One region of the Paenibacillus sp. FSL H8-0034 genome, then DNA from elsewhere that is predicted to be linked to it. Evidence: a T-box and tRNA genes for the amino acid it is inferred to sense, from the RefSeq annotation. Region 1 holds a T-box; the other holds one or more tRNA genes.

Region 1 (6,137 bases):
GCTGTCATCGAAGATGAGAATTGAAGGTTTTTTAATAATTGCCCTGGCAATACTCACCCGTTGACGCTGTCCTCCCGATAATGATACGCCACGCTCCCCGAGAGTCGTATCGAACTGATCCGGAAATTCTACAATATTCTCATACACCTGAGCCACCTTGGATGCTTCCACAACCTGCTCGTCCGTATATGGATTCGGGTCAAAACCAATATTATCGCGAATGGTTGAGGAGAACAGAAATTGATCCTGCGGTACGATACCGATCTGTCCGCGAAGCGTGGTTAACGGGATTTCGTGAATATCATGACCGTCTATGAATAAGGTTCCCACAGGCGGATTATGCAATCTTACCAATAAATTGGTTAGTGTGCTTTTACCGCTGCCCACCCGACCTACGATAGCGAGGCTGCTGCCTTTTGGCACCTTCAAGGATATATTTTTCAGCATGGGCCGATCCTCTTCCTCGGGATAAGCAAAGGTCAAATCGCGAAATTCAATTTCGCCCTCGATATGCTGAATATTCTGATTAGCGACCATATCATCAATGACCTGCGGCTGTGTATTAAAAATCTCCATGATGCGTACTTCCGACGCTTTTCCGCGCTGCATCAGGTTCACGACCTTGCCCAAGTTCTCAATCGGACCCATCAGCAAAGACAGATAGGTGTTAAAAGCAACGAATTGACCGAGTGTTATTACATGATTGAGCACCATCACCCCACCCATGACGACCGATACCAAAAAGCTGAATCCGACAATGCCCGTACTTAAGGAGCCAAATAATGAGTTGGTCCGAACAAAAATCCGGTTCATTTTGACAGCGTGTTCATTGTCTTTTTCGAACAGCTTCTGCTCCTCTCTTTCTTGGACATAAGCCTTTACGACCCGAATACCTGCAGTAAACTCCTGCACGCGGCTCGTTAAATCGGAGATCGCACTTTGCATGTCAGCCGATTGCTTTTGAATACGACCATTAAAGCGATAAGCCAGAATACTAAGCAGCGGCAAGGGAAGCATGGTCACCAGAGTCAGCCAAGGATTGACTGTCGTTACCATCGCAACAACCGAGACGGCGATCAGCAGAATGGCTTCCATAATATTAAAGTACCCTTGCATCGTTACCTCGCGAATAACGCCGACATCACTGATCGCATGTGACATCAGATCACCGATCCGCTGATTATTGAAATACTGGGCCGACAGCTTTTCCCAATGCTTGAACAAATCACCGCGAACACGTGTCTCCAGCATTCTCGATAAACGAAATAGATAAATACGGCTGGTGGAGCGAAAGAAGGCGATCCCAAGCCCGATCACGACCATCCAGACAGCAAATTGAACCGTTTCCTGAACATTCAGAAGCGAGCTCTGCAGCTTATCGGTAAATTGCCCCAAAAGTACAGGTATCAATAATTGCAGTAAGCTTGAAATGGACAATAATGCAAATCCGATCAGGTAGGACCATCGATAATTCTTAATATGATTCCAAAAAATAGTTGTTCTCTCCATCTGTATCCCCCCGCGTGTTCCCACTATTATCAGCTACTTTAACCGATCCATTAATTAACTATAGTAAGATTACCGCGATTAATATAAAGTTACCATGGATTTATTGATCTCATATTATGGACTATCTAACTTTTTCAAAATGCCAAATATTGATTTTGGAAATGCCCCCTTGAATCCAAGTATCCAAGCAGTGCCATTCAATCGTGCGATAACGAACTGCAGCCTCATTCTCCATATCTGCCGATTGATTCGTGCCACTCTTTCTCATCTGCTTCATATGTAAGAACGTTTCACGTGTCCAGCCACTCCAAACCTCAATAAACAAGCCAGGCTGATCTACACCTTCGAGCAGTTCCAGCTCTGGGCACTTGTCACTGACAATTTGAATCCACTGTGAATAAACTGACCTGTGTTGGGGTAATATTTGATATTCAACAAAAACTTTGGACATTTTTTCACCTACCGAGCTTTATTTTAAATCAAAAAATGATACACTAAAATGAAACCATTGCTTACGAAGTTAGTTTTGCATACGCAAAACTCAGCTCATGCTTACGAAGTCAGTGTTCCTAAAGGAACACTCAGCCGATGCTTACGAAGTTAGTTTTGCATACGCAAAACTCAGCTCATGCTTACGAAGTCAGTGTTCCTAAAGGAACACTCTTAGGAGGAAACCCCATGGATAGTGGAACACATCTAGTAATTGGATTCGGGTTGGCCGGACTGGCTTATATTGATCCTGTTGTAGCGGCAAATCCTGTGCTTTCCACAGCCATACTCATCGGGACTGTTGTCGGGTCGCAGGCACCCGATATGGACACGCTCTTGCGTTTCAAGAGCAATGCCGCTTATATCAAAAATCACCGCGGACGCTCACACTCCATCCCTGCTGTACTCATTTGGACGGCTCTTATTACGCTCGTATTAATGCTTTTGTTCGACGGCTTGCCTTTGGCTCATGTTGCCCTGTGGGTATTTATCGCGGTTGCCTTCCATGTGTTTACGGATTTATTCAATACATATGGGACTCAGGCATTCAGGCCATTTACGGAAAAATGGATTGCCTGGAACATTATCCATATTTTTGATCCGTTTATTTTCATCTCTCATATCGTAGCGATTTTATTATGGGCTGTCCATCTGGCCGCGCCCCAGATTATTTTTCCTATTTTATATGCATGCCTGGCAGTGTATTATATATGGAGATCATGGTGGCATCATCGGCTGGAATCCAATCTGTATCACAAGGACCCCGATTATCATCCTGGTGATCGTTATATTTTGATTCCAACCTTTAACCTGAACTTTTGGCAAATTGTCAAAACAAAGAGCGATGGACGTTTTGCACTTGGTGAATACAAAAACAACCAGATCAAATGGATTGATGAGGTGTCCTGCACCTCACATCCTGCTGTTGAGGCATCCAAAACACACAGTGACATCGCTGCCTTCCTGTACTTCACTTCGTTCGCCTGCTCGGATTTACGCAGTCATGACTGGGGCTATGAGGTACGATGGGCCGATGTGCGCTATCGTCACCGCAAGCAGTACCCTTTCGTCGCTGTATTGCTGCTGGATAATGAATTGAACCCGATTGATTCTTATGTAGGCTGGGTCAATGACACACGACTGGAGAAAAAGCTGAGGGTCAATACCTGACGGCTGGTTTACAGCAATTATTGTCACCTGGACATGATAACTTCCGGGCTGCTGCGGCAGCCCTTTCGTTATGATGATGACCGCTCTCAATTGACTCATACAACGATTAAAAAGCCCAAGGATACAAGATCCTTGAGCTTCTATTGAAATTTGATGCCTTATGAGCGAGATTGTCCGCCTGCCAAAGATTGCTCTGCAATTTGTACCAGACGACGAGTAATATGGCCACCAATTGCGCCTGTATCACGAGTTGCCATGTAACCGTAATAGCCATCCTGAGGAATTTGGATACCCAATTCTTGGGCAACCTCATACTTCAATTGCTCTAGTGCAGAAGATGCCTGCGGTACCACCAATACATTACTGTTACGGGATTGTCCTTGTGCCATGATAATCAGCACTCCTCTCAAATCTGAATGAATAGCTTTGATGTATTTGCAAGCTTGCAAACTTATTATGTGACATCTGATAAAAAGTATACGCACCTGCTGAAAAATGTTTTTTAGATTTTCAAATATTCGTAAAAGAGGCGGAATTCCAACAATGAACAAAGGCTTGGCACTCGTTTTTGCCGTCATCGGCACCCTGCTACTAACCGCAATCAGCTACGCCATGAGTATAGGCAATGTCTGGCTTGTGGGGCTGTTTTCAATTCTCTCGATCGGCTTTATCGGCTTCGGCTTTGTTGTGAAGGCCAAATTAAGAAAACGCAATGGCGGCTGAGGATTCAGCACCATTGCGTTTTTTTTGGGCTTGCTATGAATAATACAGTTGTACAATTTATTAAAGTACAAGAAAGCCCATTCTTTCTTTGGCGATCCGCAAGTTTTTCTCAGCCTGCTCTGCAGCTCTCTCAGCGCCTTGCCGCAGGATGTCATACAGCTCTCCGGATTCACGAATATCACGGTAACGCTGCTGCAGAGGCTCCAGCAAAGCAACTACACGCTCAGCCAGCTCCTTTTTAAATGGACCATAGCCTTGGCCCTCATATAAGGCTTCAATCTCGGCAATCGTCAAATCCGAGCAATTGGCATAGATGCTAATTAAATTACTAACCTCTGGCTTCGCCTGAGGATCAAATTTCACTTCACGGCCGGAGTCGGTAACCGCACGGCTTATTTTTTTGCGTATCACATCAGGCGAATCCAACAACGTAATGAAGCTGCCCGCATTCGTACTGCTTTTACTCATCTTTTTGGATGCATCGTCCAATGACATGATCCGCGCCCCGACCTGCGGAATATACGGCTCAGGAATCGTGAAGGTGTCGCCATACCGCTGATTAAAGCGCTGAGCCAGATCACGCGTCAGCTCCAAATGCTGCTTTTGATCATCGCCGACAGGCACCAGATCCGCGTTGTACAGCAAAATATCAGCCGCCATCAACGAAGGATACGTAAACAAACCGGCTCCTACGGAATCCTTGCCTTCCGATTTATCCTTGAACTGCGTCATCCGTTCCAGCTCGCCCATATAAGTTAAGGTCGTGAACAACCAGCCCAGCTCAGCGTGCTGTCTGACATGTGACTGCATGAATACCGTCGCCTTAGCCGGATCAATACCCGCTGCGATATACAGTGCCGTTACCGATTCACTTTGCTCTTTTAAGGCTGCCGGCTCCTGAGGTACCGTAATCGCATGGAGATCCACTACCATAAAGTAACAATCGTGCGTGTGCTGCAGAGTCACATAATTTTTCAAAGCCCCAATATAATTGCCCAATGTCAATTGACCGCTGGGCTGCATACCCGATAATACACGTTTCATTTGATTTCCCCCTCATTGATCTTTCCATGCCGCATTTGTTCCAGAAACGCAAAAAAGCCCCATATTCAGGGACGGATAACCGTGGTGCCACCCTATTTCGCAAATAACCGACCCCGAGGTCGCAAACGTCATTAAGCCTTTATCTTCTGTAACGGGAAGTGCCCGGACCAGCGTTGGACTCCGAATGGCACACCCGCATCACACAGGTCTTCCTTCAAGTCGTTCAGCCGTCAGCTCAAGGATCCATTCAACGCAAGCTGTCTACCGGTTCACAGCAGCCACCGGCTCTCTGAAAGACATCACTGTCGTTTACTTGTTCCTGTCATTGCCTGTACCCTCATTTGCTAACCATCAGGTATGCTTTGAAATGAGACAACATACTTTTGTACAGTATAAGATTTCAATATAGGAATGTCAACAAGCCAACTATTTACGTAATATGAAGATTTTTTTGTGCGCGGCATGTCCTATATACTCAATTTGTTTCATAAGTTATAATAATAATTACGATTTAGAAAGGGAGATATGTCCATTGCAAACGCCATTACTTCGATGGAGCACGAATGTGCTCACGCTCATTTGCCTGGTTATGCTGTTTCTCATTTTTACTCAAAAACAAACGCCAGATCTCTCCTTCCTGGACAGCACAACCGTGCAAAGCTTCAAAACGATATTTTTAAGTATTATTCTGGAGGCCTTTCCGTTTGTTCTGCTGGGGGTGCTCGTTTCCGGATTGCTTCAAATGTTCGTCAGCGAGCAGACAATCCGCCGTTTAATTCCCAAAAATCCGGTGCTTGGAATTTTGTTCGCCTGCCTGGTCGGTATTATTTTTCCATTATGTGAATGCGGTATGATTCCGGTTATTCGGCGTTTAATGAGAAAAGGCATGCCTGTCTACGTAGCTATCGTCTTTATACTGGTGGGTCCGATTATTAATCCGGTCGTTTATGCTTCCACCTACATGGCCTTTCGCAGCCGCCCGGAAATTGCTTATTCCCGTATGGCACTGGCCTTTATTGTAGCGCTTGTTATGGGTCTGATCATTTACAAATTTTTCAAAAGCAATCCGCTGCGTGACCTGTCCTATCTAAGGACCTCAGATATTGTGCATCACCATGAGCATCATACTGTACATAAGCACGATCACGAGCATGATCACCAGCACAGCCATCAACACGATGAGCATAAGCATGAACATCATA
Region 2 (6,137 bases), 5.7 Mb from region 1:
ACTTCTCTGCAAGCATCCACGATTTGATTTCACTCCTTACAATTCCAATCGATCTGCAGCAGCTTAGACTAATTCCTGCATAACTATGGGCTCATGGGGTTACAGGTTCAAATTCTGCTGTTTCGATCATAATATATAGAGTATAGCCAAGTGATAACCGTACTTGATTACGTGAGCGGTGGTTGAATTCCGCCTTTCCTGCCAAAATAATAAGAAGAGAGGAAGAATACCGAGCCTTGGGTACAGGTGAAATTTCATGAACAATCAAGATGATGTGCTAACCCATTCGTTAACGTTTCGCAATACCTCGGAGCAAGGCTTAAGCCTTAAGCAGGTCCATGAGCGAATTATCGATTTTATTCAGCTTGATCCTAAAGCAGCTTACAAATTTATTATAGGCACCGATTGCCAGGTCCATCAAGGCTACACACAATTTATTACGGGTGTTGTGATTCAGCGTCCTGGTAATGGAGCATGGGCCTGCTACCGGCAGGTTATCATCCCACGGGCCATTGCTTCGATCAAAGAAAAACTTTCGACCGAAACCGCATTAAGTGAGGAAATTGCTTTGTATTTTAGTGATGAAAAACGTCGGCAAATGGAGGATATCGTTCTCCCTTTTGTATATAAAGGAGCTTCTTTCGAATCGTATATTCATATTGACGCAGGCTCGGATCACGTTAAAAATAAAACGTCTTTATATGTAGCGGAGATGGTATTACGTGTTCAATCGTTAGGTATGGTGCCGATTATTAAACCGGATTCATATGTAGCATCAGCTTACGCCAACCGCTATTCGAAGAAAAAACATCAAATTATTATTTGACCCATAAACTTGTTATCGTGGTACTTGCGAAGGGATCATGCTCTGTGCCAGGTTTGCCGGTACAACTCCGGCATTTCCTTGGGTGAGGTTTTCAAATATGCAGGCTTCCAAGACCGACCACCTGTTCCTACAACTTTTAACTATCCTTAACTTTTATGGCATTAAGAACCGGATCAATCCTAATATCGCAAAGCAGAGCAGAACGGTCCCAGCGCCTATACCTGTTATAGCACTATTAGCGATGTTAAGCTTTTTAGATACGAATAATGAAATCAATGCAACACCAATGAGGAGTACCGCCAATATATACAAGCTTGGATCTTTAAAAACACTTTTTAACCAAAAAAAATGAACACCTACAACAAATGCAATCCATGGGGCCGTATAGTCATTACGTTTAAATTTAATTAATAGAAAAGCACCAATCGCTGCTAGAAAAAATTCAATAAATACGAAATACAAATAATTATGAAACACACCTGGTTCCGATAAAGCAGTGTGATCATGCCAATGTTTAATACTTAAGTAGATACCAATTAAACCAATTACAAGTGGAACTGCTGAAGCAATCCCTATATACTTGCGCCAGCTTTTTCTTGGATTCTCCTGAGCCCAGCCAAACCAGCTAAAACTAAAAATTCCGAAAATAGCCGAATACATCACATAATCTCTAACATATTCCACATCAATCACCTCCCTATTTCCCCTAATCTATAGCTTCTTTGAAAATCGATACCTATTAATATCATATCCCTTACTCTTGTAAAAATCATGTGCGGCAGCTAGATTTTCTTATAAGAACCATACATAACACTTCCTTATCCCATTTTAGTTTGCGTCAACTGTTTTCATTACTATAACAAAAAAGCTTCTTTGGTCCTAATCTGAATGATGTATTCAGGTAAGAATCAAAGAAGCTTTTAAGTTTGTCTTGCACAAGATTTAACCAACAACCCTTGATATTTCTCGTATGCCGAAGACCAGACTTGAACTGGTACGGTAGTCACCTACCGCAGGATTTTAAGTCCTGTGCGTCTGCCGATTCCGCCACTCCGGCGAGTGTAATAAAAATGGAGGCGCCACCCAGACTCGAACTGGGGGTAGAGCTTTTGCAGAGCTCTGCCTTACCACTTGGCTATGGCGCCAATAATGCATTATGGAGCGGAAGACGGGAATCGAACCCGCGACCCTCGCCTTGGCAAGGCGATGCTCTACCGCTGAGCCACTTCCGCATGATTAATAATACTGGGGATCTAGGATTCGAACCTAGGGATGACGGAGTCAAAGTCCGTTGCCTTACCGCTTGGCTAATCCCCATTACTAAAAAAATAATGGGGCGATCGATGGGACTTGAACCCACGAATGCTGGAGCCACAGACCAGTGCGTTAACCCCTTCGCCACGACCGCCACAGTTGTAAGATTGGCAGGGGCAGCAGGAATTGAACCCACACCAAAGGTTTTGGAGACCTTTGTTCTACCTTTAAACTATGCCCCTATAAAAATGGTGGAGGATGATGGATTCGAACCACCGAACTCAGAGAGAGCAGATTTACAGTCTGCCGTGTTTAGCCACTTCACTAATCCTCCATATTCAATTGTCAGTACATCTTAAAGCCATGTTAATGCTTTAACAAAAAAGTACTGGTGCCGTCGAGAGGACTTGAACCCCCAACCTACTGATTACAAGTCAGTTGCTCTACCAGTTGAGCTACAACGGCATAAAGTAGAAATGGTGGCTCGGGACGGAATCGAACCGCCGACACGAGGATTTTCAGTCCTCTGCTCTACCGACTGAGCTACCGAGCCTTTTATTTCATTCTCATATTCCCTTACAGGAAATGATTAGTGGCGGAGCCGACGGGATTCGAACCCGCGATCTCCTGCGTGACAGGCAGGCATGTTGGGCCACTACACCACGGCTCCACAATGTTTTCGAAGCTGACTTGTCTTCGAAAGTTATTAAGTTGCGGGGGCAGGATTTGAACCTGCGGCCTTCGGGTTATGAGCCCGACGAGCTACCGGGCTGCTCCACCCCGCGTCAATCAATACATATATGGTGGGCGCTGACGGGATCGAACCGCCGACCCTCTGCTTGTAAGGCAGATGCTCTCCCAGCTGAGCTAAGCGCCCTTGCTTTGGTGACCCGTAGGGGACTCGAACCCCTGTTACCTCCGTGAAAGGGAGGTGTCTTAACCACTTGACCAACGGGCCTTATTCAATAATGACTACGGAGAGAAAGGGATTCGAACCCTTGAGACGCTTGTGGCGCCTACACGATTTCCAATCGTGCTCCTTCGACCAAACTCGGACACCTCTCCATATGGCTCCCCGAACAGGACTCGAACCTGTGACAACTCGATTAACAGTCGAGTGCTCTACCAACTGAGCTATCAGGGAATATGACTACAATTCAAGGTTTGCACCCTGAAAACTAGATCCGAAACTTACACTTTACGCTTGAGCAGCGCGTCTTACTCGCTTTCGCTTGCAAGACTCTTTCTTGGATAAGCCCTCGACCGATTAGTATTCGTCAGCTCCATACCTTGCGGCACTTCCACCCCGAACCTATCTACCTCATCGTCTATAAGGGGTCTTACTAATTGGGAAATCTCATCTTGAGGGGGGCTTCGCGCTTAGATGCTTTCAGCGCTTATCCCTTCCGTACGTAGCTATCCAGCCGTGCTCCTGGCGGAACAACTGGTACACCAGCGGTACGTCCATCCCGGTCCTCTCGTACTAAGGACAGCTCCTCTCAAATTTCCTGCGCCCACGACAGATAGGGACCGAACTGTCTCACGACGTTCTGAACCCAGCTCGCGTACCGCTTTAATGGGCGAACAGCCCAACCCTTGGGACCTACTTCAGCCCCAGGATGCGATGAGCCGACATCGAGGTGCCAAACCTCCCCGTCGATGTGGACTCTTGGGGGAGATAAGCCTGTTATCCCCAGGGTAGCTTTTATCCGTTGAGCGATGGCCCTTCCATTCGGTACCACCGGATCACTAAGCCCGACTTTCGTCCCTGCTCGACCTGTTTGTCTCGCAGTCAAGCTCCCTTGTGCCTTTACACTCTGCGAATGATTTCCAACCATTCTGAGGGAACCTTAGGGCGCCTCCGTTACATTTTAGGAGGCGACCGCCCCAGTCAAACTGCCCACCTGACACGGTCCCTGCACCGGATTACGGTGCGAGGTTAGAACTCGGATACGATCAGGGTGGTATCCCAACGTCGCCTCCACACAAGCTGGCGCTCATGCTTCTTTGGCTCCCACCTATCCTGTACAGATCGTACCCAAGTTCAATATCAAGCTGCAGTAAAGCTCCATGGGGTCTTTCCGTCTTGTCGCGGGTAACCTGCATCTTCACAGGTAGTAAAATTTCACCGGATCTCTCGTTGAGACAGCGCCCAAGTCGTTACGCCATTCGTGCGGGTCAGAATTTACCTGACAAGGAATTTCGCTACCTTAGGACCGTTATAGTTACGGCCGCCGTTTACTGGGGCTTCGGTTCATAGCTTCACCTTGCGGTTAACCACTCCCCTTAACCTTCCAGCACCGGGCAGGCGTCAGCCCGTATACTTCGCCTTACGGCTTCGCACAGACCTGTGTTTTTGCTAAACAGTCGCTTGGGCCTTTTCACTGCGGCCCCCTCGGGCTATTCACCCTACCGAGGCACCCCTTCTCCCGAAGTTACGGGGTCATTTTGCCGAGTTCCTTAACGAGAGTTCTTCCGCGCGCCTTAGCATACTCTGCTCGCCCACCTGTGTCGGTTTGCGGTACGGGCACCTTCTCCCTGGCTAGAGGCTTTTCTTGGCAGCTTGAACTCATGACCTTCGCTACTGCAATTTTCGCTCCCCATCACAGCTCAGCCTTATCGATGTGCGGATTTGCCTACACACCAGCCTCGCTGCTTGGACGGACATCCATCAGTCCGCGTCACTATCCTTCTGCGTCACCCCATTGCTCATAACGGTTCACGGTGGTACTGGAATTTCAACCAGTTGTCCATCCACTACGCCTTTCGGCCTCGCGTTAGGTCCCGACTTACCCTGAGAGGACGAGCCTTCCTCAGGAACCCTTAGGCTTTCGGCGGACAAGATTCTCACTTGTCTTTTCGTTACTTATACCGGCATTCTCACTTGTGTAGTGTCCAGCGCTCCTTACGGTACACCTTCAACCTCTACACAACGCTCCCCTACCCAAGAACAATTACTTGTTCGAGCCATAGCTTCGGTGGCAGGTTTAGCCCCGTTACATTTTCGGCGCAGAGTCACTCGACCAGTGAGCTATTACGCACTCTTTCAATGGTGGCTGCTTCTAAGCCAACATCCTGGTTGTCTGGGCAACTCCACATCCTTTCCCACTTAACCTGCACTTGGGGACCTTAGCTGATGGTCTGGGCTGTTTCCCTCTTGACCATGGATCTTAGCACTCACGGTCTGACTCCCGGATAAAAGTCTGTGGCATTCGGAGTTTGACTGGACTTGGTAACCCTTGGCGGGCCCCGCACCCAATCAGTGCTCTACCTCCACGACTCTCAACTCCGAGGCTAGCCCTAAAGCTATTTCGGGGAGAACCAGCTATCTCCGAGTTCGATTGGAATTTCTCCGCTACCCCCACCTCATCCCCGCATTTTTCAACATGCGTGGGTTCGGGCCTCCAGTGCGTGTTACCGCACCTTCACCCTGGGCAGGGGTAGATCACACGGTTTCGGGTCTACGTCCACGTACTCAAGCGCCCTATTCAGACTCGCTTTCGCTGCGGCTCCGGCTCTTCACCTTAACCTTGCACGGGAACGTAACTCGCCGGTTCATTCTACAAAAGGCACGCCATCACCCATAAACGGGCTCTGACTTTTTGTAAGCACACGGTTTCAGGTTCTATTTCACTCCGCTCCCGCGGTTCTTTTCACCTTTCCCTCACGGTACTGCTTCACTATCGGTCACTAGGGAGTATTTAGCCTTGGCAGATGGTCCTGCCGGATTCCCACGAGGTTTCACGTGTCTCGCGGTACTCGGGATCCGTCTACAGGTGTCGCAGATTTTCGGTTACGGGATTGTTACCCTCTGTGATGAGCCTTTCCAGACTGCTTCACCTATTCTGCTAACCCGATGTTGACGTCCCACAACCCCTAAGAGCAAGCTCTTAGGTTTGGGCTGTTCCGCGTTCGCTCGCCGCTACTGACGGAATCACTTTTGTTTTCTTCTCCTGAGGGTACTTAGATGTTTCAGTTCCCCTCGTATGCCTCCTATGTAGCTATGTATTCACTACATGGTACATGAGCATTACCTCATGCGGGTTCCCCCATTCGG

Evidence for each region. The T-box of region 1 lies ahead of trpS (tryptophan--tRNA ligase). A T-box ahead of a tRNA ligase gene usually reads a tRNA of that ligase, here a tRNA-Trp.
Region 2: it encodes a tRNA-Trp, which carries the amino acid that the T-box ahead of trpS (tryptophan--tRNA ligase) is inferred to sense. The anticodon was not compared.

Annotation. Positions count from the first base shown of each region.
Region 1 covers NZ_JBBOBS010000001.1:1,753,078-1,759,214, reverse strand. The annotation lists gene NST47_RS08005 (ABC transporter ATP-binding protein) at 1-1,509, opposite strand, end outside; gene NST47_RS08000 (hypothetical protein) at 1,631-1,960, opposite strand; gene NST47_RS07995 (metal-dependent hydrolase) at 2,188-3,168, shown strand; gene NST47_RS07990 (alpha/beta-type small acid-soluble spore protein) at 3,327-3,557, opposite strand; gene NST47_RS07985 (hypothetical protein) at 3,712-3,891, shown strand; gene trpS (tryptophan--tRNA ligase) at 3,952-4,935, opposite strand; T-box leader at 5,000-5,270, opposite strand; gene NST47_RS07975 (permease) at 5,468-6,137, shown strand, end outside.
Region 2 covers NZ_JBBOBS010000001.1:7,448,159-7,454,295, forward strand. The annotation lists gene NST47_RS33240 (ribonuclease H-like YkuK family protein) at 257-826, shown strand; gene NST47_RS33245 (hypothetical protein) at 980-1,510, opposite strand; tRNA gene NST47_RS33250 (tRNA-Leu) at 1,798-1,883, opposite strand; tRNA gene NST47_RS33255 (tRNA-Cys) at 1,898-1,971, opposite strand; tRNA gene NST47_RS33260 (tRNA-Gly) at 1,984-2,058, opposite strand; tRNA gene NST47_RS33265 (tRNA-Gln) at 2,072-2,143, opposite strand; tRNA gene NST47_RS33270 (tRNA-His) at 2,159-2,234, opposite strand; tRNA gene NST47_RS33275 (tRNA-Trp) at 2,249-2,322, opposite strand; tRNA gene NST47_RS33280 (tRNA-Tyr) at 2,330-2,414, opposite strand; tRNA gene NST47_RS33285 (tRNA-Thr) at 2,470-2,545, opposite strand; tRNA gene NST47_RS33290 (tRNA-Phe) at 2,558-2,633, opposite strand; tRNA gene NST47_RS33295 (tRNA-Asp) at 2,674-2,750, opposite strand; tRNA gene NST47_RS33300 (tRNA-Met) at 2,792-2,865, opposite strand; tRNA gene NST47_RS33305 (tRNA-Val) at 2,882-2,957, opposite strand; tRNA gene NST47_RS33310 (tRNA-Glu) at 2,964-3,038, opposite strand; tRNA gene NST47_RS33315 (tRNA-Ser) at 3,056-3,145, opposite strand; tRNA gene NST47_RS33320 (tRNA-Asn) at 3,149-3,224, opposite strand; rRNA gene NST47_RS33325 (23S ribosomal RNA) at 3,328-6,137, opposite strand, start outside.